3 regions of the Streptomyces sp. NPDC041108 genome follow, and region 2 is predicted to be linked to each of the others. Evidence: riboswitches for the same ligand, from Rfam matches in the RefSeq annotation. Region 2 holds a riboswitch; each other region holds the start of a gene.
The links. A riboswitch is a leader RNA that binds a small molecule or an ion and turns the genes downstream of it on or off. The one in region 2 is predicted to bind cyclic di-AMP.
Positions count from the first base shown of each region.

Region 1: it holds a riboswitch for cyclic di-AMP, as region 2 does, so the genes downstream of both, ACZ6BB_RS12330 (C40 family peptidase) here and ACZ6BB_RS00430 (M23 family metallopeptidase) in region 2, are expected to answer to the same signal.
Region 3: it holds a riboswitch for cyclic di-AMP, as region 2 does, so the genes downstream of both, ACZ6BB_RS04535 (M23 family metallopeptidase) here and ACZ6BB_RS00430 (M23 family metallopeptidase) in region 2, are expected to answer to the same signal.

Region 1 is NZ_JBVIYK010000003.1:632,005-639,844, forward strand. Features, by position in the region: gene pcrA (DNA helicase PcrA) at 1-907, opposite strand, end outside; cyclic di-AMP (ydaO/yuaA leader) riboswitch at 1,169-1,341, shown strand; gene ACZ6BB_RS12330 (C40 family peptidase) at 1,351-2,580, shown strand; gene ACZ6BB_RS12335 (hypothetical protein) at 2,610-2,963, opposite strand; gene ACZ6BB_RS12340 (C40 family peptidase) at 3,454-4,533, shown strand; gene ACZ6BB_RS12345 (LuxR C-terminal-related transcriptional regulator) at 4,948-5,700, opposite strand; gene ACZ6BB_RS12350 (ATP-binding protein) at 5,877-7,166, opposite strand; gene ACZ6BB_RS12355 (PspC domain-containing protein) at 7,333-7,840, shown strand, end outside.
Region 2 is NZ_JBVIYK010000001.1:108,897-116,736, reverse strand. Features, by position in the region: gene ACZ6BB_RS00445 (bifunctional acetate--CoA ligase family protein/GNAT family N-acetyltransferase) at 1-906, opposite strand, end outside; gene ACZ6BB_RS00440 (HPr family phosphocarrier protein) at 1,097-1,378, shown strand; gene ACZ6BB_RS00435 (GntR family transcriptional regulator) at 1,553-2,257, opposite strand; gene ACZ6BB_RS00430 (M23 family metallopeptidase) at 2,459-3,247, opposite strand; cyclic di-AMP (ydaO/yuaA leader) riboswitch at 3,261-3,431, opposite strand; gene ACZ6BB_RS00425 (M16 family metallopeptidase) at 3,634-5,022, opposite strand; gene ACZ6BB_RS00420 (M16 family metallopeptidase) at 5,019-6,350, opposite strand; gene ACZ6BB_RS00415 (DNA gyrase/topoisomerase IV subunit A) at 6,792-7,840, shown strand, end outside.
Region 3 is NZ_JBVIYK010000001.1:1,065,671-1,073,510, reverse strand. Features, by position in the region: gene ACZ6BB_RS04555 (Glu/Leu/Phe/Val dehydrogenase dimerization domain-containing protein) at 1-401, shown strand, start outside; gene ACZ6BB_RS04550 (TetR/AcrR family transcriptional regulator) at 443-1,063, shown strand; gene ACZ6BB_RS04545 (SGNH/GDSL hydrolase family protein) at 1,256-2,041, opposite strand; gene ACZ6BB_RS04540 (DUF6250 domain-containing protein) at 2,232-2,948, opposite strand; gene ACZ6BB_RS04535 (M23 family metallopeptidase) at 3,173-4,171, opposite strand; cyclic di-AMP (ydaO/yuaA leader) riboswitch at 4,176-4,332, opposite strand; gene ACZ6BB_RS04530 (alpha-galactosidase) at 4,638-6,713, opposite strand; gene ACZ6BB_RS04525 (tyrosine-protein phosphatase) at 6,937-7,734, shown strand; gene ACZ6BB_RS04520 (DUF6126 family protein) at 7,749-7,840, opposite strand, start outside.

The sequences.
Region 1 (7,840 bases), on a different contig from region 2:
TGCCGACCAGCTCTCTGACCAGGGCGTACTGTGCGTGGTTGGTGTCCTGGTACTCGTCGACGAGGACATGCCGGAAGCGGCGGCGGTAGTGCTCGGCGACGTCCGGGAAGGCACGGAGCAGATTGACCGTCGTCATGATCAGGTCGTCGAAGTCGAGCGCGTTGGCCTCGCGGAGTCGCGACTGGTACATCGCGTACGCCTGGGCGAGGGTCTTCTCGAAGCCGTCGGTGGCCTGGGCGGCGAAGTCCTCCTCGTCGATCAGCTCGTTCTTCAGGTTCGAGATCTTGGCGCTGAAGGACTTGGGCGGGAAGCGCTTCGGGTCGAGGTCCAGATCACGGCAGACGAGCGCCATCAGGCGCTTGCTGTCGGCGGCGTCGTAGATCGAGAAGGAGGACGTGAAGCCGAGTTTCTTGGACTCGCGCCGCAGGATCCGGACGCACGCGCTGTGGAAGGTCATGACCCACATCGCGTTCGCGCGCGGGCCGACGAGCTGCTCGACGCGCTCCTTCATCTCGCCGGCGGCCTTGTTGGTGAAGGTGATCGCGAGGATCTGGCCCGGGTGGACCTGCCGCTCGCCGAGCAGGTGCGCGATGCGGTGGGTGAGCACCCGGGTCTTGCCGGAGCCGGCGCCGGCCACGATGAGCAGGGGCGAGCCCGCGTGGACCACGGCCGCGCGCTGGTTGTCGTTCAGCCCGTCCAGGAGCGCCGCCGCGTCGAGCGCGGGGCGGGGGGCGCCGTCGCGGTAGTACGCGTCCCGGTCCGGAGGCACGTCGAACTTCCCGCCGAACAGATCGTCCGGAAGCGGCTCCGGTACGTGATCGTCCTCGGGCGGCGGCGGGGGCTCCTCCGCGTGGCCGCGGGGGGCCTGGAGGTCCGCCAGGAAGCTGTCGTCAAAGAGGCTGCTCATCGCTCTCCGAGTCTAGGCGCCCGCACTGACAGCGGGAGGCCGCCCCGGGAAGTCCGCGTCCGCCACGTACCGGCCCGCAGCGCCACGTACCGCGACCGAGGTGCGACGGTGAGCGATCGAGCGTACCGCTTGCCGCACAGAAGAGGCTAAGGTCACGAAAACGTATCGGGCATATCGAACATCAACCTTCACACGGACCACACGAGTTGGTTAGCTTTTTCTTCTGGGCCGTACGACCCAACCGGCGAACGTCGCCGGGCCGCACGACCTCCGCCGAGTCCGGTGCGCCCATCGGGGCAGCCGGAGCCGGGGACCCACCGTTCTCCGGGGTGAATCGGCCCGACCGCCGCACGCGGCAAGGGCCGTAGGGCAAACCTTCCGAAGCTTGCGCCCGAACCCGACAGCTAACTCGGTAGGCGGACTACGGAAGGAGACGCCGAACCATGGCGCCGCACCGCAAGCCGGGTCCGGCCGGAACGCGCGCGGGCATACGCACCCCCGCTCTCGCCACCGCAGCCCTCACCTCCGTGGCCCTGCTCTCCCAGACGGCCACGGCCACGGCCGCGCCCTCCGCCGACGACAAGCCGAGCCTGGAGGAAGTCGAGAAGAAGGTCGGCGACCTCTACCGCCAGGCCGGCTCGGCGACCGAGACCTACAACGCGGCCAAGGAGAAGACGACCAAGCAGAAGAGGCAGGTCGAGACCCTCCTCGAAGCCGTCGCCAAGCGCCAGGAGAAGCTCAACGAGACGCGTGAGGAACTGGGTTCCTTCGCCGCGGCCCAGTACCGCACGGGCGCGGCGGCCCCCGACCGGGCGTCGCTGCTGCTGGCGGACAACCCGCAGGACTACTTCGACCAGAACCAGCTGATGGACCGGTTGACGGACCGTCAGAAGGAAGCCGTCGACGCGTATGCGAGCGACCAGGCCGAGGCGGCGGAGCAGCGCCAGGAGGCGAGCGACAGCCTCGGACAGCTCACCGAGTCACAGAACGCCCTCAAGGCCAGCAAGGCCAAGGTCCAGGCGAAGCTCGCCCAGGCCCGCGAACTGCTGTCCACCCTCACCGCCGAGGAGAAGGCCCGGCTCGCCGCGATCGAGCAGCGCGAGCGGGAGGAGGCCGACCGCAAGGCGGAGGAACTCGCGCGGCAGCAGGCGGCGCCCCAGGAGTCCCGAGAAGCCCAGAGCCTCCAGGGCGGCCAGGACTCCTGGACAGGCCGAGGAGGGGCGGAAGGGACCCCGGAGGACGCCTCCACCGGCACGGGGACGTCCACCGGCGCCATCCCGGGGACCACCGCCCCGGCCGAGGACTCCACGTACGCCACGAAGGCCGCCAAGGCCATCGCCTTCGCCCGCGCGCAGATCGGCAAGCCGTACGTCTGGGGCGCCACCGGCCCCGGGTCCTACGACTGCTCCGGCCTCACCCAGGCCGCCTGGAAGGCCGCCGGCGTCGACCTCCCCCGCACCACCTACGACCAGGCCGCCGCCGGCACCACGGTCCCCCTCGCCGACGCCAGGCCCGGCGACCTCGTCTTCTTCTACGACAACATCGGCCACGTCGGCCTCTACATCGGCAACGGCATGATGATCCACGCCCCGAAGCCGGGCACGTACGTCCGCGAGGAGTCGGTCTTCTACGACGGCGAGTCGTCGGTGCACAGCGTGGTGCGGCCGGCGTAGCGGCAGGGTTCGCCGGGGGGCGCGGACCGTCAGGTCCAGAGCACCGCGATGAACACGTTCGCGATGGTCAGCGCCCCCACCAGGCCGAACAGCGGCTTCTCCACCTTCTCCTCGTCCCGCTTCACATAGACCAGCCCCAGGATGACGACCAGCAGGGCGAGCTTGACGCCGATCTTGATGTTGTCGACGGGCTGGTCGTCGGCCTGGTTGAGGCCGACGAGAAGCACGCCGGTGACGAGCATGGTGAGGGCGCCGTGGAGCATGGCGGGCACGAAGCGGGCGGTGCCCTGCCCCATGGCCTTCATCTGGGTGAGGAAGCCACCCAGGAGCGAGGCGATGCCGATGATGTGGAGCGCGACGACGAGGTGGATGAGTACGTCCATGCGCGGAGCCTAATGAGGAGCCCTCGGCCGGCCGGGCGCGGGGGCCACCGGGCCATGGGACGCGACGGCTCCGCGGCCCCGGTGCCGTCACACGGAGAACTGATCTTGCATATATGCGCCGCATAGCACCGCCGTGGCGCCGAGTGGTCCGAAATGACCGTATCGGTCATCGCTCAGCGTGAAGGCGGCGGCGCCAGGGTGGGATCACGGTCACATACGGTCACCTCGCGGTCGGTGCGCGCCACTTCCGTACAACGCGTTACCGTGCCCTCACGCCCAGGTTTAGCGTCCTCCCTCAGGTGACCGGCTCCCCACCGCCGCCCGGCCAGGGGCGGCAGTCGGACACCACCGCCGAGAAGGTCCGGCGGCGTCCCGCTCCCCCCTGGGCGGGCCGCCGCCGGACGTGCCACCGCTCCCCCCAGGCGGTCCGTACGGACAGACGATGTCCGTACCGCGGACGGCGGTCGTACGGAGAGGACATGGACTCCACGTGGCAGCGCACCGCAAGCCCAGACAGCGCTCACTCGGCGGCCATACGGTCCGCACGGCCGCGACCTTCGCCCTCGCGGGCGCGGCGACGGCGACCGGTTTCGACGGCACCGGGCACGCCGACCCGCAGCTCACGCCCGACCAGGTCAGGGCGAAAGTGAACAAGCTGTTCCAAGAGGCCGAGGTCGCCACCGAGAAGTACAACGGCGCGAAGGAGAAGGCCGACACGGCGCAGGAGAACCTCGAAGAGCTGCGCGACCAGGCCGCCCGCCGCACCGAGCGGCTCAACTCGGCACGGGACGAGCTGGGTTCACTGGCGGCGGCGCAGTACCGACGCGGGGGCATCGACCCCTCGTGGCAGCTCGCGCTCTCCGCCGACCCGGACCAGTACCTGGACGGCGCCGCCCTCGCCGAGCGGGTCGGCAGCCGACAGTCGGCGGACGTGGCCAGCGTCCGGAAGCAGCTGCTGGAGATCGAACGGCTGCGCGGGGCCGCCCGGGTCGAACTGGGCACACTCAAGACCCGCCAGACCGAGCTGAAGCGGCACAAGAAGACCGTCACCTCGAAGCTGTCCGACGCACGGCAGCTGCTCGGCCGGCTCACCACCGAGGACCGGGCACGGTTCGGCACCTCCGGCGGCACCATGGGACATACCTCCCGCTCCTCCTTCTCGCCCCGGCGCGACCTCACCGGTCCGGTCTCCCCGGCCTCCGCCACCGCCGACGCCCCCGACTCCCGCGCCGCCGCAGCCGTCTCCTACGCCTACTCCAAACTCGGCAGCCCCTACGTCTGGGGCGCCACCGGTCCGCACGCCTTCGACTGCTCCGGTCTCACCCTGGCGGCCTACCGCGCCGCGGGCATCTCCCTCCCCCGCACCACCTACTCCCAGATCAACGCCGGCCGTCGGGTCTCCCGTTCCGAACTCCGCCCGGGCGACCTCGTCTTCTTCTACTCCGGCATCAGCCATGTGGGCATCTACATCGGCAACGGCCAGATGATCCACGCGCCCAACCCTTCGGCCCCGGTACGCGTGGCCCCCCTTGACGAGATGCCCTTCGCGGGGGCCACGCGGGTGGCCTGACCCCGACCGGGCGCCTCCGGCCAGGACGCCTCCGGATGGCGGGAGGCAGGGCGGGGGCCGGGGCGGGAGGTACTGGCAGTGGGGGCGGGGCTGAGGCGCGGGCAGTGGGGGGCGGGGCTAGGCTCGGCAGCCGCCGGCCCCGGTGGGCGGGGTCGAGCGGCTTCCAGGAAGCCGAGGGCTGAGCGCCCGCCCCGCCGCCCTCGGTGGCTCGGCCGGCCTTCGTCCGGCCGGGCGGTGACGGCCCGGCTTGGGCAGGACCGGCTGGGCAGAACCGGCTCGGGCAGAACCGGCTCGGGCAGAATCGGCTTGATCAGCGAGAGCCACGCCGCCTCGACCTACCTGCCACCACCGACCACCCCTCCGGCGCGGGCTCCGGCAAAGGCACCGGCACCGGCTCCGGCCCCCGCCACCCCCTCACACCAGGCGTCGTGCCGTCGCCCATCTCGTCAGCTCGTGCCGGTTGGAGAGCTGCAACTTCCGCAGCACGGCGGAGACATGGGACTCCACCGTCTTCACCGAGATGTAGAGCTGCTTGGCGATCTCCTTGTACGCGTAACCGCGGGCGATGAGACGCAGCACCTCGCGCTCGCGCTGGGTGAGCCGGTCGAGATCCTCGTCGACGGGCGGGGCGTCGGTGGAGGCGAAGGCGTCGAGAACGAAGCCGGCCAGGCGAGGGGAGAAGACGGCGTCGCCCTCCTGCACCCGGAAGATGGAGGCGACGAGGTCCGAGCCGGTGATCGTCTTGGTGACATAGCCGCGCGCACCTCCCCGGATCACACCGATCACATCCTCCGCCGCGTCCGACACGGACAGCGCGAGGAACCGGACGGGCTGTTCGGCGTCCGCCATCAACGCGGAACAGCGGCGCAGGACTTCGACGCCTCCGCCGCCGGGCAGATGCACGTCGAGGAGCACCACCTCGGGCCGCGTACTCGTGATCACCGAGACCGCCTGGTCGACGTCGGGCGCCTCCCCGACGACCTCCACACCGGTACGGTCCGTCTGCCCGATCTCGGCCTGCACTCCCGTACGGAACATCCGGTGATCGTCCACCAGCACGACCCGGACGTGCCGCCCGGTCCCGGAGACGGCAGCTCCGGCCCCGGACCCGCCTTCGGCCGCAGCGGGCCGTCTGGTCGGGGCGGCCTGACCTGATCCGGCGGTCACGCCGGGATCGCCGACAGGGGTGACCGCTGTGGTCGTGGAGGGCGTGTCGGGCCTACCGGACTCGTCGGGCACACCCTCGGCCGCGTCCGTGCCTCGCGCGGTCGCACCTCGCTGACCCTCGACCGGGCCAGTGCCCGAACCGCCCGCGGCAAGGTCGTTCGCCCCGTTCGCGTCACTCATGACGTCGTCTCCGCCCTCTCCATCTCCAACTCGACCTCCGTGCCGCCGTCCGGTACGGCGCGGAGCCGTGCCGTACCGCCGTTGCGCTCCATGCGGCCGATGATCGATTCTCTGACCCCCATGCGGTCGGCGGGTATCGCGTCGAGATCGAAGCCCGGACCGCGGTCACGGACGGACACGAAGACCGTCCTTCCCTCGACCTCGGCGAAGACCTGCACGGCACCGCCCTCGCCACCGTACTTGGCGGCGTTCACCATCGCCTCGCGCGCGGCCTGCATCTGTGCGCTCAGTCCTTCGTCGAGAGGGCAGTCGCCCACGACGACCACCTCTATGGGAACGCCGTGCTTGTCCTCGACCTCCGCGGCGTTCCGCCGCACGGCCTCCGCGAGGGTGTCCGGCTCGTCGTCCTCGTCCTTTCCTGTGCCCTCGGGCTTGTACAGCCAGTTCCGCAGGTCGCGCTCCTGGGCTCGGGCGAGGCGGCGCACCTCGTTCGGGCTGTCCGCGTTGCGCTGTATCAGCGTCAGCGTGTGCAGTACCGAGTCGTGGACGTGGGCCGCGACCTCCGCGCGCTCCTGGGCGCGGATACGCATCAGGCGTTCCTCGCTGAGGTCCTGGGTCATGCGGACGAGATACGGGCCGGCCAGCAGCGTTATACCCACGAGCACCGCGAGCGCGGCCTGCAGCACCGAGCCCAGGTGGGCGGCCGAGCCCTGAAGGACGAATATCCCGGACACGCCCGCGGTGACCAGCAGGACGCCGGCCACGGAGCGGAGAAGCGTGATCGTCCGCCGCCGACGGCCGACCTCGGCCCAGCGGGCACGCCGCGCGTTGTCCGCCTGACGCCAGACCAGGGCGACGCCGGCCGCGACGAGCACGGTGGGCCAGAGATATGCCCGGGCGGCCCCTCCGAGGTCCACGTTGCCGACGAAGACCATGGCCACGACGACCATGAGGAGAAGGGCGACTATCTGGCCGCGGTCGGGTTTGCGGGCCACGAGCCTGCGGCGGCCGTCGGGGGAGGTCTCGGTGGCGAGGGCAGGCGGCCGCTGGTTGTCGACGCCGCCCACGCCGAGCGGGACGAAGAACCAGAACGCCGCGTAGACCAGGGCGCCGAGACCGTCCGCGAGGAAGAGGCCGGCGAACACGAGCCGCACCCAGGTCACGGGCAGCCCGAGATGTCCGGCGAGCCCTCGCGCCACGCCTCCGAGCCAGCGTCCGTCGCTGCTGCGGTAGAGCTTGCGCGGGGGCCGCGGAGTGTCGACTGGCAGTGCTGCGGCTTCCGGCATGCCATCGATATTCACACGCACGGCGGATCGAGGCATCAGGGTCGATCCCCGAGACGCCCCTGATCTTCGGTCCGGGCGGGATCGAACACATCCCCGGGCGGATATCAGGGTTCGACCAGGGTCGTCCCGACTGCCATCGGGACGGCTCGGCGGTCACGATGGACGCATGACGGATCACCAGCACGCGGCAGCGGAGCCGGGCCCCGGCTCGGGTCCGGACGCCCGGCGGCCCATGAGCGAGCCGCAGGACGCCGTGCCCCCACCGGGCACGGGGGCGGAAGAACCGCGCGCACACGGGAGCACAGGCGCAGGCGCGGGAGAGCAGGCGGGCGCGGGCGAGCGTGCGGGCGCGGGCGCCCACACGGATCAGACGGCCACCACCGGCCGTCCCGGAGCCGCCGGTCGTCCCGGAGCCGCCGGTCGTCCCGGAGCTACCGGCCGTCCCTCCCCCGGCGCGGCGGCCCCGTCCGCACCTGGATCGTCGGGGCGTCCCTCCCCCGACGATCCGGTCGACGGGCCCGCCGCTCCGCACAAGTTCCGCCGCGACCGGCGGTACAAGACGCTGGGTGGTGTCTGTGCCGGGCTCGGGCGTCAGTGCGACATGGATCCGGTGATCTTCCGGGTGGTGCTGGCGGTGCTCGCCGCGACCGGCGGCTTCGGCCTCATCTTCTACG
Region 2 (7,840 bases):
GACGAGCCCCTGCACGCCGTGTTCACCGCACTCGGCGACGACCTCGGGGACGTGTGCGGCGGGGACGGCGACGACCGCGAGGTCGACGGGACCCTCGATGTCGGTGACGGACCGGTGGGCGGGCACCCCGTCGATGTCCTTGTCGTCCTCGGCGAGGGCTCTGTTCACCGCGTACAGCCGCCCGGTGAAACCCGCGGCCCGGAGGTTCGCGAGGACGCTGCGGCCCACTCCCCCCGGCGTGCGCCCGGCGCCGATGACGGCGACCGAGCCGGGGGCGAGCAGGCGCTGGACCGATCTGGCCTCGGCGCGCTGCTCCCGGGCGCGCTGCACGGCGAGGGAGCGGTCGGTGGGCTCCAGACCGAACTCCAGGCGGACGACGCCGTCCTCGAAGCTGCGCCTCTGCTGGTACCCGGCGTCGGTGAACACCTTGATCATCTTGCTGTTGGCGGGAAGCACCTCGGCGGCGAAACGTCTGATGCCGCGCTCGCGGGCGACCGCGGCGATGTGTTCGAGGAGGGCGGAGGCGACGCCGCGGCCCTGGTGGGCGTCCTGGACGAGGAAGGCGACCTCCGCCTCGTCGGCGGGGGCGGACGCGGGCATTCCGTCGGCGCCGATGCGGTCGTAGCGTACGGTGGCGATGAACTCGCCGCCGACCGTGGCGGCGAGCCCCACCCGGTCCACGAAGTCGTGGTGAGTGAAGCGGTGGACGTCCTTGGCGGACAGGCGAGGGTACGGCGCGAAGAAGCGGTAGTACTTCGACTCGTCCGAGACCTGCTCGTAGAAGCTGACCAGACGCTCGGCGTCATCGACGGTGATGGGCCTGATGCGTGCGGTGCCGCCGTCGCGCAGCACCACGTCGGCCTCCCAGTGGGCGGGGTACTCGTGCCGGTCCGACGAGGTCTGCATGGGCCCCAGAGTACGGCTCGCGTCCGGCTACGGCGCGGGGCAGTCTGGGGAAGCACAACAGAAGCGCGAGAGCCGGTTCGTGGCCAGGCCGTGGGCCCGTTCCGCTCCGTCGCGCCATATGGGAAACTGGTCTAGACAACCCGGTCTAGACCACTCTGCACCACCCGAGACATCCGAAGGGCAGCATCACATGGCTGAGCGCCGCGTCAACGTCGGCTGGGCCGAGGGCCTCCACGCCCGACCCGCATCCATCTTCGTCCGGGCCACCACGGCCTCCGGTATCCCCGTGACGATCGCCAAGGCCGACGGGAACCCCGTCAACGCGGCCTCCATGCTGGCGGTCCTGGGCCTCGGCGCCCAGGGCGGCGAGGAGATCGTGCTCGCCTCCGAGGCCGAGGGCGCGGACGCCGCGCTCGACCGTCTGGCGAAGCTCGTGGCCGAGGGGCTGGAGGAACTCCCCGAGACGGTCTGAACCACCGGGTGACCGGCCGACGGGAACGAAAAGGCCCGAAAGGCCGGCCGTACACATGTCGAGGGCTCGTCCGATTTATCGGGCGGGCCCTTCGCCTTTTCGTTCTTTTTCCGTTCTCGGGCAGCAGAAATAATGCCCCGCAGAATTCCTGTCCCTTTGTATACGGCTTCCGTGTTAATGCCGCAGGCTCGGCGTGTTTACGGGGTGTTGCGAAGTCCTCACACGGTCCGGCCGATCGGTCCCGCCGGCCCCGCCCGGAAATCGGAACCGGTGCGCGGCGGTGGCCCGCTCGGTGTGCAGTGACGTGATGGTGCGAGCCCGGTCGCTGTCCCCGCGCGCGACGGCGTCCACGATGCCGCCGTGCTCCGCCCAGGACTCCACCGGGTCGGCGGGCGCCTCGACCGCGTACATCCAGGCGATCTTGTGCCGCAGCTGGGCGAGTGTCGAGGTCAGGGCGGGGCTGCCGGACGCCTGTGCGAGCGTCTCGTGGAACCAGCCGCCCAGGGAGCGCAGATCCTCGCTGGTGCCCCTCCTGGCCCGCTCCTGGCCCAGCCTGACGAGGCCGCGCAACACCTTGAGGTGCGCCTCCGTGCGTCGCTGGGCGGCCCTTGCGGCGCCCAGCGGCTCCAGCAGCATGCGCATCTCCAGCAGGTCGGCGGCCTCCTGCTCGGTCGGCTCGGCGACGCACGCGCCCGCGTGGCGCCGGGTCACCACGAAGCCCTCGGCCTCCAGCGTGCGCAGCGCCTCGCGCACGGGGACCCGACTGACGCCGTACCGGCGGGCGAGCAGTTCCTCGGTGAGGCGGCCGCCGCGCTCGTAGACACCCGCGACGATGTCGTCTCGGATCGCCGTGCATACCGAATGCGCCGGAATACGCATGACCGACCTCCGCCTTAATCCCCGTGAAACGTCGATGATTGACGTGTGTTCCAGTGACTCTATTGCAGCGGGACCGAATTTCCGATGGCGGGCCGGAATCCAGGGATATTTTTTGGACAGGAGGTGCGCCGCAAGAGGTTCGCACGACGCGGAAAGCCCCGGCTCGATGAGCCGGGGCTTTCGGAAGCGTGGAGCGAGCTGTCAGACGTTCACACCGTGCGAGCGCAGGTAGGAGACGGGGTCGATGTCCGAGCCGTACTCGGCCGTCGTGCGGGCCTCGAAGTGCAGGTGCGGGCCGGTGACGTTGCCGGTCGCCCCGGAGAGGCCGATCTGCTGGCCGGGGGTGACCGTCTGGCCGACGGAGACGCCGATGGACGACAGGTGGCCGTACTGGGTGTACGTGCCGTCGGTCATGCGGATGACGATGTTGTTGCCGTACGCGCCGCCCCAGCCCGCCTCCACGACGGTGCCGGAGCCGACCGCCAGGACGGCCGTGCCGGTGGCGGCGTGGAAGTCGACGCCGGTGTGGCTGCCGGAGGACCAGACGGCGCCGCCGGTTTTGTAGCCGGTGGAGATGTAGGAGCCGCTGATGGGCGAGACATAGGTGTTGAGGCGCTCGCGCTCGGCCGCGCGGGCGGCGCGGGCCTTGATCTCCTCGCGCTCCTTGGCGGCGGCACGTTCCTGCTCGGCCTTCTCGGCGGCGGCCTTGCGGGCCTCCTCCTGCGCCTTCTTCTTGACCTCGGCCACCTCGGCGGCCTGCTGCTGGGCGGCGGCCTGTGCGTCGACCTGGTCGGCGACCGTGTCACCGAGGACGATGACCTGGTTCAGGCCGGTCTGCTCGACGGCGGGCTCCTCCGCGGCGAGCGCGGGGCCGGCCAGGGTGCCGATGACACCGGTGGTGGTGAGAGCGGCGACGCCCACGTTCCTCGTGGTCGTGCGCTGCACACGGCCGGGACGGCGGTGCTTCCCAGGGGCGCGGGTGAACGCCATGAAGTGGCTGGTCCTTTCCTTCCTTCTCGCCTACCGGGTTAGCTGACGGGTTCGGAGCAGGAAGGTCTCCTACGGCTGCCCCCCGTTTCGCGTCGCTCGCGAAGGGCACCCGATTCACCCCAGGGACTTCGGTGGGTCCCCGGCTCCCCAGGCTCGCGCCTCGGGGACTCGGCGATGACTGTCCGGTGCCGCGGCTGCGGCGAACATCTGACGAACAGCCGGACTGACGCTAAGTGGGCCGTCTTCGAAATAACAAACGGATCACAGGATTTGTTAGCTACGCCACAGGTCAGACACGCAACCTCCGCCATCAAACGGACAAACGTGGGCCCTGGTGACTCTTCCGTCACCAGGGCCTCACTCGTGCGTGTCCTTCTGCCCGTTTCCTACTCGGCCGGTACGACGGTGACTTCGCCGATTCCGAGGGCCCTGACCGGCGCCTCGATCTGCGCGGCGTCCCCGACGAGGACGGTCACGAGGCGGTCCACCGGGAAGGCGTTCACGACGGCCGCGGTGGCCTCCACCGTGCCCGTGGCGGCGAGTTGGCGGTACAGCGTCGACTGGTAGTCGTCCGGCAGGTACTGCTCGACCTGGTCGGCCAGCGTGCCCGCCACGGCGGCGGCCGTCTCGAACTTGAGGGGGGCGACCCCGACGAGGTTCTGCACGGCGACATCGCGCTCGGCGTCGGTCAGCCCCTCGGCGGCGAGGGTCCGCAGCACCGTCCACAGGTCGTCGAGCGCCGGACCGGTGTTGGGCGTGTCGACGGAGCCGCTGATGGCCAGCATCGCCGTGCCCGAGCCGTCCGGGCCGGAGCGCAGCACCTGGCCGAACGCGCGCACGCCGTAGGTGTAGCCCTTCTCCTCCCGCAGGACGCGGTCCAGGCGGGAGGTGAGGGTGCCACCGAGGCAGTAGGTGCCGAGCACCTGGGCCGGCCACACCCGGTCGTGCCGGTCGGCGCCCACCCGGCCGATGAGCAACTGGGTCTGCACGGAGCCGGGACGGTCCACGATGATCACGCGCCCGGTGTCGTCGGCGCTCACCGCCGGTACGACGCTGGGCTTGGCCGGGGAGCCGGTCCAGGCGCCCAGGGTCTCCCCGAGCAGCGTGCCGAGGTCGACCCCGGTGAGGTCGCCGACGACCACGGCGGTGGCCGTCGCGGGGCGCACGTGCCGCTCGTAGAAGGCCCGCACGGCCGCGGAGTCGATGCCCTCCACGGTCTCCTCGGTGCCCTGGCGGGGCCGCGACATGCGTGACGTGGCCGGGAACAGCTGCCGGGAGAGCTCCTTGGCGGCCCGCCGGCCCGGGTTGGCCGTCTCGTGCGGGATCTCGTCGAGCCGGTTGGCCACCAGACGCTCGATCTCGCCGTCGTCGAACGCGGGGGCCCGCAGGGCGTCCGCGAGCAGCCCCAGGGCCTTCTCCAGCCGCGACACGGGCACTTCCAGGGACAGGCGTACGCCGGGGTGGTCGGCGTGCGAGTCGAGGGTGGCGCCGCAGCGCTCCAGCTCGGCCGCGAACTCCTCGGCCGTGTGCTTGTCGGTGCCCTCGGAGAACGCCCTGGTCATGATGGTGGCGACACCGTCGAGACCGGCCGGCTCGGCGTCCAGGGGCGCGTCGAGGACGACCTCGACGGCGACGACCTGCTGGCCGGGGCGGTGGCAGTGCAGCACGGTCAGGCCGTTGGCCAGGGTGCCGCGCTCGGGCGCCGGGAACGCCCAGGGGCGGGCGTCGCCGGCCTGGGGCTGCGGGTGGAAGTCCATGCTCGCGAGCTCGGTCACTTCGCCGACTCCTCGTTCTCGTCGGTGGTCTCGGCGGCCTCCGTCGCGGCGGCCTCCTCTTCGGCGGCCTCGTCACCGGCCACGGGCTCGTACACGAGCACCGCGCGGTTGTCGGGCCTCAGGCGGGCCTTGGCGACCTCCTGGACCTCGTCGGCCGTCACCTCCAGGACCCGGTCGACGGCGGTGAGGGCGAGCTTCGGGTCGCCGAACAGGACCGCGTAGCGGCACAGTTCGTCGGCGCGGCCCGCGACCGTGCCGAGCCGGTCCAGCCACTCGCGCTCCAACTGGGCCTGGGCGCGCTCCATCTCCTCCGCCGTGGGGCCCTCCGCGGCGAACCGGGCGAGCTCCTCGTCGACGGCCGCCTCGATGACCGGCACCTCGACGTCGCCGGAGGTCTTGACGTCCATCCACGCCATGGAGGGCGCGCCGGCCAGCCGCAGCAGGCCGAACCCGGCCGTCACGGCCGTACGGTCACGGCGCACGAGCCGGTTGTAGAGGCGGGAGGACTCGCCGCCGCCGAGAATGGTGAGGGCCAGGTCGGCCGCGTCGCACGCGCGCGTGCCGTCCTCCGGCAGCCGGTAGGCGGCCATCAACGCGCGCGCGGGCACGTTCTCCTCGACCACCTCGCGCAGCTGCTCACCCATGACGTCGGGCAGCGCGCCGTCGCGGGGCGCGGGCTTGCCGTCGTACGCGGGGATCGAGCCGAAGTACTTCTCCACCCAGGCGAGGGTCTGCTCCGGGTCGATGTCGCCGACGATCGACAGGACGGCGTTGTTGGGCGCGTAGTAGGTCCGGAAGAACTGCTGGGCGTCCTCCAGGCTCGCGGCCTCCAGGTCGTCCATCGAGCCGATCGGCGTGTGCCGGTAGGGGTGTCCCTCGGGGTAGGCCAGGCGGAAGATCTTCTCGAAGGCGGTGCCGTAGGGCACGTTGTCGTACCGCTGGCGGCGCTCGTTCTTGACGACCGCCCGCTGGTTGTCCAGGTTCTTCTGGTCGAGCGCGAGCAGCAGGCTGCCCATGCGGTCCGCCTCCAGCCACAGCGCCAGCTCCAGCTGGTGGGTGGGCATGGTCTCGAAGTAGTTGGTGCGCTCCCAGCTGGTGGTGCCGTTCAGCGAACCGCCCGCGCCCTGGACCAGCTCGAAGTGGCCGTTGTCCTTCACCTGGCCCGAGCCCTGGAACATCAGGTGCTCGAAGAGGTGGGCGAGGCCTGTACGGCCCGCGACCTCGTGGCGCGAACCGACGTCGTACCAGAGGCACACCGCGGCGACCGGGGTCAGGTGGTCCTCGGAGAGCACCACGCGCAGGCCGTTGTCCAGGCGGTGCTCCCTCACTGTCAGGCCTTCGGAGCCGGCCTCGGCTGTGGCCGTGTGACCCATGGGCGATACGTCCCTTCGATCGCTGTGCTGTGTGCGCGGGATCCGCGGTCGTGTCCGTCGTGGAAATCGTCGCGGAAACCGCTGTTTCCTGCCGGTCCCGCCACTGTATGCAAGCGCGCGGACGCCCGGAGAAGTTCCCGGGCGCCGTACGCCGAGAGCGAGACCGGGGTTGCGGCCCGCGGTCTGTGGTTAAGGTCGGCGCACGCTGTTGACGTGGCGGTCCCCCGAGGCCGTCCCCCGAGGCCGTGCCCGGCGGTCGGCGCCGGGTCGTGTCGGGGTTGTCAGTGCGGCAGTCCACAATGGTGCGCGTCAGATCCCGTTCACGTCTCGCCGAGAGTGAGCCGGAGACGTGAGCGCCCCGTAGGTGAGCGACCAGAAAAAGAGGAGCCGGCAGCGATGGCCCGCCGCAGCACGAAGACCCCGCCGCCCGACGACGCGTTCGAGGAGCGGATCCTCGACATCGACGTCGTCGACGAGATGCAGGGCTCCTTCCTGGAGTACGCGTACTCGGTCATCTACTCCCGAGCCCTGCCCGACGCCCGCGACGGCCTGAAGCCGGTGCACCGCCGGATCGTCTACCAGATGAACGAGATGGGCCTGCGCCCCGACCGCGGCTATGTGAAGTGCGCCCGCGTCGTCGGCGAGGTCATGGGTAAGTTGCACCCGCACGGCGACTCCTCGATCTACGACGCCCTGGTGCGCCTCGCCCAGCCCTTCTCCATGCGGCTCCCCCTGGTCGACGGCCACGGCAACTTCGGCTCGCTGGGCAACGACGACCCGCCGGCCGCCATGCGGTACACCGAGTGCCGTATGGCCGACGCGACCAGCCTGATGACGGAGTCGATCGAGGAGAACACGGTCGACTTCTCCCCGAACTACGACGGCCAGGAGCAGGAGCCGGTGGCCCTGCCCGCCGCCTTCCCCAACCTGCTGGTCAACGGCGCGTCCGGCATCGCCGTCGGTATGGCCACCAACATGCCGCCGCACAACCTGGGCGAGGTCATCGCGGCCGCCCGCCACCTCATCCGGTACCCGAACGCCGACCTCGACACGCTGATGAAGCACGTCCCCGGCCCCGACCTGCCCACCGGCGGCCGGATCGTCGGTCTCACCGGCATCAGGGACGCGTACGCGACGGGCCGCGGCACCTTCAAGATCCGCGCCACGGTGGCGGTGGACAACGTCACGGCCCGCCGCAAGGGCCTGATCGTCACCGAACTGCCGTTCACCGTCGGCCCGGAGAAGGTGATCGCCAAGATCAAGGACCTGGTCGGGGCGAAGAAGCTGCAGGGCATCGCCGACGTCAAGGACCTCACCGACCGCGCCCACGGCCTGCGCCTGGTCATCGAGATCAAGAACGGCTTCGTGCCGGAGGCCGTCCTGGAGCAGCTCTACAAGCTGACGCCGATGGAGGAGTCCTTCGGCATCAACAACGTGGCCCTGGT
Region 3 (7,840 bases), 960 kb from region 2:
CCTGGCTCGCCGCGGAGGCCGACGTACTGGTCCCCGCGGCCGTCTCCTACACGATCGACACCACCAACGAGCACCGTGTCACCGCCCGGCTGATCGTCGAGGCGGCCAACATGCCCGTCCTGCCGGCGGCCGAGGAGACGCTCGCCGGCCGGGGGGTCACCGTCCTGCCCGACGTCGTGGTCAACTCCGGGACGAACGCCTGGTGGTGGTGGACCCTCTTCGGCGACGTCGCCCCCACCGCCGACGAGGCGTTCGCCCACGTCCGCCGCTCCATGCGCGCCCTCGTCGACCTGACGCTCACCCGGGCCGGTACCGACGGCACGACCCCCCGCGCCGCGGCCCACGCCATCGCCGCCGACCGGGTACCGGCCATCACGGAGAGATTCGGTCGGCACCGCTGAGCGACGCCGCGGCGGTCCGCGAGCCTGGGTAGGGTTGCCGTGTGGGCAGGGTGCGGTTGAGTGTGGCCGAGCGGCGCGCGGAGCTGCTCCGGGCCGCCGTCGAGCAGATCGAGGAGCGGGGCGTCGCGGCGGTGCGGATCGCCGACGTGGCCGCCGTCCTCGGGGTGAGCAACGCCCTGGTGCTTTACCACTTCTCGACCAAGGAAAGACTGGTGGCCGAGGCGTTCCGGTACGCCGCCGAGGACGACCTCGCCCACCTCCGCAAGCTGCTGGGCCGTCGCACCACGGCGCTGCGCCGGCTCCGTGCGGCCGTCCGCTGGTACGCGCCCACCGGCCAGGCCAAGGGCTGGCGGCTGTGGATCGAGGGCTGGGCGGCCGCCCTGCGGGAACCCGCCCTGCGCGAGGTCACCCGCGAACTGGACACCCGGTGGAAGGCCGCCCTCACCGAGGTGATCGAGGCGGGCGTGGCGGCCGAGGAGTTCCGCTGCCCGGACCCCCCGGCGACGGCCCTGCGCCTCACCGCCCTCCTGGACGGCCTGGCCGTCCAGCTGACGGCCTACGGCGGCGCCGTCTCCCGCACCCGGGCCCAGGAATGGGCCGACGAGGCCCTGGCCCACGAGTTGGGCCTGACCCTCGAATCCCTGACAGCGGCGACCCGCTGACCCCACCGCCCCGCGCGACACCGGACGGACGGGCCCACCCAGCCAGGGGCGCGGGAAACTACGCGAGCAACCACGACGCTCGGGGCCCCGCCCACCGACCGCACCCCCACGCCCCTGCGTCACACCCCAGCGCGCACAGCCCCCGGCGACAGGCCCCGCATCGGATGCGGCCGACCGCCGGAGGCAACCCGCTCAGGCCACCGCCCCGATCCGCACCCTGATGTCGTCCGGCGACAGATGCCCCTTCGCCGAAACGTGGTCCCCGGAGGACTCCCCCCGCAGCCGCCGCCCGATCCACGGCACGAGGTACTCCCGTGCCCACTGGATGTTGTCCCGCCGCATCTCCAGCGTGCCGCGCGGCGGCAGCGGGGGCCACGGCTGGTCGGGGTCGGCGGGGATGTCGACGCCCAGCACCTGCCCGGCCCGCAGGGCGACCCGCGTGTGCCCCTCCGGCGACAGGTGCAGCCGGTCGAGGTCCCAGGCCCGGCGGTCCTGCACCGTCTTCAGGGACCACAGGTCCAGCACCGGACACCCGTACCGGTCGGCGATGGCCCGCACATGCAGGTTGTACGTGGCGATCTTGCCCCGCAGATGCTTCAGCACGGGTACGTCACGTGTGTCGAACCCGGTGGTCACCATGACCGTGCCGACCGCCGACGTGAGCCTGGACACCGCGCGCTCGAACCGCTCGGCGACCTCGTCGGGATCGGTGCCCGGCCGGATGATGTCGTTGCCGCCCGCGCAGAAGGAGATGAGATCCGGCGCGAGTTCAAGTGCCCTCGGCACCTGGTCCGCCACGATCTGGTCGAGGAGCTTTCCCCGCACGGCCAGGTTGGAGTAGTCGAAGTCGCCCTCGGGCACCCGGTCCGCGAGGAGCACCGCGAACCGGTCGGCCCAGCCGACGAACCGCCCGTCGGGCCCGGGATCGCCGACGCCCTCGGTGAAGCTGTCCCCCAGCGCCACGTACGACCCGATCATCGTTCTGCTGTCATTCGAATCGTCTGCCACATCGGCCCATGATTCACCTTCGTATGTGACCTACGCGACCGTAATAAGGGCTTGACGGACGGTGAGATAGACCACGCATCAAGTGTTGGTCAACCCGGAATACCGCAGGTCGGGGTGGCGGCACCCCACCGTCCCCGAGCCCGCTCCCCCTCGCCGCCGCTCAAGGGCGACCGCGCAACCTCCACACCCGGAAGTCCTCGATCCGGAAATGGCTCCAGGTGGTACGGAAGGCGAAATGCCCACGCGTGTACGGCGCGGGATCCACGTAGTCGAACACCAGCCGACCGTTGTTCCACCACTGGACCTTCGACCCGTCGGACACGATCCGCACATGATGCGGCGCGTTGGCGACGAGCAGCGGCTCGGTGTAGTCGTGGATCAGCGGCCGCACACCCGGCTCACCGATGTACCGGCGCAGGCGGGTCGTCGTGTTCGTGTTGGCGCCGTACCCGACGTAGTACGTCTTCAGGTGGTCGTACTCGGCGAGCGCGCCCGCACGCGGGGTGGCGAACAGATCACCGGGCGAGCGCACGTCGACGGCGTTCCAGAAGTTGTTGAGGTCGGAGACCCGGTCGTTGGCCCCGCCCGCCGAGACCGGAGTGGCCGTGTACTCGACGGCGTACGGCCCTTCCAGCCGCCGCCGGAACCAGACCGTGGCCCCGGCCGGCACGTCGACCTCCAGCACACCCCGCGAGGCCGTGACCTCACCGCCACGCTCCAACTCCACCGCCCAGTGCCCGAGTCCGTGCCGGAAGTCGTCGGCGGCGATCAGCCCGCCCCGGCGCCGGGGCGTGTGCGCGGTCGCCGTCCCGGCCGGGCCGAGTGCCGCGAGGGCCGCACCGGCCGCGAGAACCCCGAAAGCTCTACGGGTGGTCATGACACTCCTGTCCGTCGACGACGCGCCACGGGGCACGGGCCCGCGTAGAAAGCGCTTACGGAGATCACTGTGTCGCCCCGTCCACCCCCTGTCGAGGCTTCGGCCGGCCATGCCACGCGACCGCAACACACGGCGCAACACGCGATCGCCGTACGGGACCGCGACGCCGAAGGCCGGCCCCGGCGGAGCGGGACCGGCCTTCGACATCACCGAGGAGCGGAGCCTCAGACGCTGACGCCCTTGGAGCGGAGGTAGGCCAGCGGGTCGAGGTCCGAGCCGTAGGAGGGGGTGGTGCGGATCTCGAAGTGCAGGTGCGGCCCGGTGACGTTGCCGGTCGCGCCCGAGAGACCGATCTGCTGACCGCCGCTCACGGACTGCCCCGCGGAGACGGAGATCGAGGAAAGGTGGGCGTACTGGGCGTAGTAGCCGTCGGCCAGCTTGATGACGACCTGGTTGCCGTACGCGCCGCCCCAACCGGCGGAGACGACGGTGCCCGCGCCCACGGCCTTGAGGGCGGTGCCGGTCGGGGCCACGAAGTCGACGCCCGTGTGGTAGCCGCTGGACCACATGCTGCCGGCGGTCTTGTACGCGGTGCCGACGGTGGCGCCCTGGATGGGCAGGCTGAACCCGGAGCCGTTGGCCGACGAGGACTGGCCGTTCGACGTGGAGGTCGACGCCTGGGTGTCCTTGGACTCCTGCTTCGAGGGGCCGGAGGACTTCGACGACTCGGACGACTCGGCGGCCTTCGACGACTGCGACAGCTGCGGCTTCGACGACTGCGAGGTACCGCCCGCGGCCTGCCCGCCGATGGACAGCTTCAGCCCCGGGTGGATCAGCGACGGGTCGGAGCCGATCGCCGCGCGGTTGTCCGAGTAGAGGCGCTTCCAGCCTCCCTCGACGTCCTGCTCGTCCGCGATCTTCGCGAGGTAGTCGCCGACCTTCACCGAGTAGGTCTTGGCCGTCTTCTTGGTGGCGGTCCTCTCGGCCTGGGCGGACTTCTCCGCCTGCGCGATCCGCGCACCGGCCTCGGCCACGGCCTGCTCGGTGGCGATGGTGGCCGTCTTCTCGGACACACCCGACACGGCGGTCGCCGGGGTGGCGGCCTGGGCGCCGGCGGCTCCGATCAGCGGCAGTGCGAGCGCCGCACCACCGGTCCCGGCGGCGGCGATCGAGCGGGTGAAACGCTGGGACTTGGGACGGCGGTGCTTACCCTTCGCGGGCATGGCGAATTCCTCTCCGGCGCCTGCGAGGTGAGCTGTCGGGTGCGGACTGGAGATGTCCGGCCGTGCTCGCGCACGGCTTGACCCCTAGCCTTTTCCGGAGACCGGAACAGGCGGTGATTCCTGTGGGTCCCCCGCTCCTGCCGTGGATCGGTTCGGTGTGCGGCTCCGGTCGGCGGCAGGATTGGGCGTCCGTCCGGATTGACGCAGAACGTAAGCGACTTGTGCCCACAGAGACAACCATTGGGACTTCCTGTGTGCCTTCCTACCTGATCCTTACATCAATCCACCCTCACGCTCCGTAAAAGACTGGTCCTGCCCATTTCCCAACCGCCCTGGAAACGTGCACGAATTACGTGCACATGGCGACAGCGGAACGTCACGAATATGACGCTGCTCACGCCCCTACGTGCCAGTAGGCTTTATTCCAGGGCTTGTTGGAATTAAGGCTGCATTTCGGACAGATCGCTCAAGTGCGACGCAGGCGGATAACTGTCGCATCGAAGTCACCGCGCAGCCCCGTCGACAGCCCGTGATGCAACAGCACGGCCCCTCGATGCACTTCGCCCGTTTCGCGGCACTCGTACGTTTCTGTCGGGTCCAGCCCGCGCAGCCGGAGCGGGGCGGGCGGCTCGCCGTAGTGCTGGGCCTGGAGCCAGGCCAGGACCACGACCTCGCCACCGTGGACGTACTGCACGGCGCTCAGCCCACCCGTCGGCGGCCGCAACCGGTGGAGATCACCGCGCTGCACGACGGGCCGGATCTGCTTGTACAGCTCGACCCACTCCCCCGCCTCGGCCAGCTCCTCCTCGGTCCACTCGGTGAGGTCGCCACCGACCCCGAGCACACCCGCCATGGCACTGACGAAGCGGAACCGCAGCGAGCTGACGCGACCGTTGAGCTGGTTGTTCGGGCTGTCGGTGACCCACGCGGCCATGGTCCGGGCCGGGTGGATCTGGCTGAAGCCGTGCTGGATGGCGAGCCGGTCGAGCGGGTCGGTGTTGTCCGACGTCCAGACCTGGTCCGTCCGGGCCATCACCCCGAGGTCGATCCGGCCGCCGCCTCCGGAGCACGACTCGAAGGCCACCCCCGGGTGCGCGGCCCGCAGCCGGTCCAGCAGGGCGTAGTAGGCGTGCACGTGCTCGACCCACAGCTTCTGCGGGTACGGCTCGCCGGGCCAGCCGGCATCCGTGAAGCAGCGGTTGAAGTCCCACTTCACGTAGTCGATCGACGCGCTGGACAAGAGCGCGTCCAGTTTCTCCCAGAGGTATTCCTGGACGTCCTCGCGCGCGAGGTTGAGGACGAGCTGATTACGCAGCTCCGTCCGCTTTCGTCCCGGTTGGAACTGGACCCATTCGGGATGCGCCCGGTACAGCTCGCTGTCAGGGTTGACCATCTCGGGCTCGACCCAGATACCGAACTGCATGCCGAGGGCGTGCACATAGTCGGCGAGGGGCTTGAGCCCCTTCGGGAAGCGGTCCGGATTGGGCGTCCAGTCACCGAGGCCGGCCCGGTCGCTCGTCCGCGCCCCGAACCAGCCGTCGTCCACGACGAACAGCTCCACCCCGATGGCCGCCGCACGCCGCGCGAGCGCGCCCTGCTGCTCCTCGGAGATGTCGAACTCGGTGGCCTCCCAGGAGTTGAAGAGGACCGGCCGGTCCTGGTCCGCGTCCGGGATGACGTACGTCCGCTGGTACGCGTGCCAGGCGCGGCTCGCCCCGCCGTGGCCGCCGTCGCTCCACAGTCCGGCGAAGACGGGCGTGGTGAACGTCTCCCCCGTCCCCAGCCGCAGCAGACCGGACTCGTCGTACCCGGCGCCACCGGTGATCTGCACACGCGCGTCCGGCAGCTGGGCGACCGCGATCCGCCAGGACCCCGACCAGCCGAGGGCGCAGCCGTAGACCTCGCCGCGTTCCTCGGTGGCGTCGGTGTCCAGGGCGACCCAGGGCAGGTGCTGGTGCCCGGTGTGGCCGCGCCGACTGCCGATGACCTTCTCGCCGTAGGTGAGGTCGCTTCGCACGAGACGGGACTCGGCCGCCCACCGTCCGTGCAGCTGGGACAGCCGCCAGGTCTCCTCCGCGCGTGTCGGCAGCGTCCAGGTCGCCGAGTCCGCCCGCAGCAGCTCCACCGCCGGCCCGTCGTTGACCAGGGTCACCCAGCGCTCGATCACGTCGCCGCGCAGCCGGTAGTGCAGCGTGATCCCGAGCCCGCCGTCGGCGAACCGCAGCCGCAGCTCGTCGCCTTCGGCCTCGTGCTCCCGGAAGGTCCACTCGGTGCCGCGCCGCTCGTCCGTGCGCACGGACAGGGCGGGCCGGGTGAAACGGGGACCGCCCTCGACGGGGTACTCCTCGTGTCCGTCGACCGGGGCCTCGAACGGCCAGTACGGCAACCGCTGCCGGGCGGCCAGCTCCTCGGCGTCGGCCAGCGCGATCCGCGGCCCCCAGTGCAGATGCAGCAGCTCGCCGTCCTCCGTGAGCCGCAGGGCATAACTGCTCCTGGGCCCGGTGAGAATCCAGGTCCGGCCGTCTGCGCCGATGTCCAACATCAAGCCCCCACAGATTCGATCAGGTGCGATCAGGCGGAAACATCATCGCAGGTCGGTCCGCGTGCTCGACGGGGCCTGTGGACAACCGCGGACGAGTGCGCCGCACCCCCTGTGGACAACTCATGGGGCCATGCACCCATGTCGTATCGTCGAGGGCGCGCCTCAGTGCGGAGTGCGTGCCCGCCGGCGATTGCCGCCGACGGCCGGATGGGAGGGAGCCCCCGTGACGCAGCAGATCCCGTCGACCGAGCCCGAGCTGACCGGAGTGCGCAACTTCCGTGATGTGGGGGGTCTGCCGACGGTGGACGGCCGCCGCGTGCGTCACGGAGTCCTGTTCCGCAGCGGGCACCTCGCGCACGCCACCGACGAGGACGTGGCGTTCCTCGCGTCCCTGGGCCTGCACACCGTCTTCGACTTCCGCAACGCGGCCGACCAGAAGCTGGAGGGGCCGGACGTCACGCTCCCCGGCGTGCTCAATGTGAACCTGCCGCTGAGCGACCCGGCGGACGGTGCCGAGTTCTGGAAGATGGTCCGCGACGGCGACCTGGACCAGCTGCGCGCGCTGTTGGGGGACGGCAGGGCGGCCGGCCGGATGATCGCCTCCTACCGGAAGATGATCAAGGAGCGTACGCCCGAGCACTCCCGCGTGCTGCACGCTCTGGCCGAGGACAGTGTGCCCGCACTGATGCACTGCGCGGCGGGCAAGGACCGCGCGGGGCTCTCCGTCGCCGTCACGCTTCTCGCCCTCGGTGTCGAGCGCGAGGCCGTCGTCACCGACTACCTGGAGTCGAACGCCAAGCACCGCCGCTACAAGGTGCACCGCAGCAGCACCTCCAAGAGTGCCTGGTCCCCGGAGATCATGGAGCTGCTGAGCCCTCTCTTCGACGCTCGCGCCGAATACCTCCAAGCGGCCCTCGACACCCTTGAGGAGACCTGGGGCGATGTCGACACGTATCTGGAGCAGGGTCTGAAGGTGACCCCGCGGACCCGCGAGCGGCTGCGCGAGCGTCTGCTCGACTAGGACCGGGCGAGCGGCTACTGCCGGGCGCCCAGTTCGAACAGCAGATAGATGAAGGCCGCGAAGACATGGCCGACCGCGATGTAGATGATCAGCCGCACCCACAGGG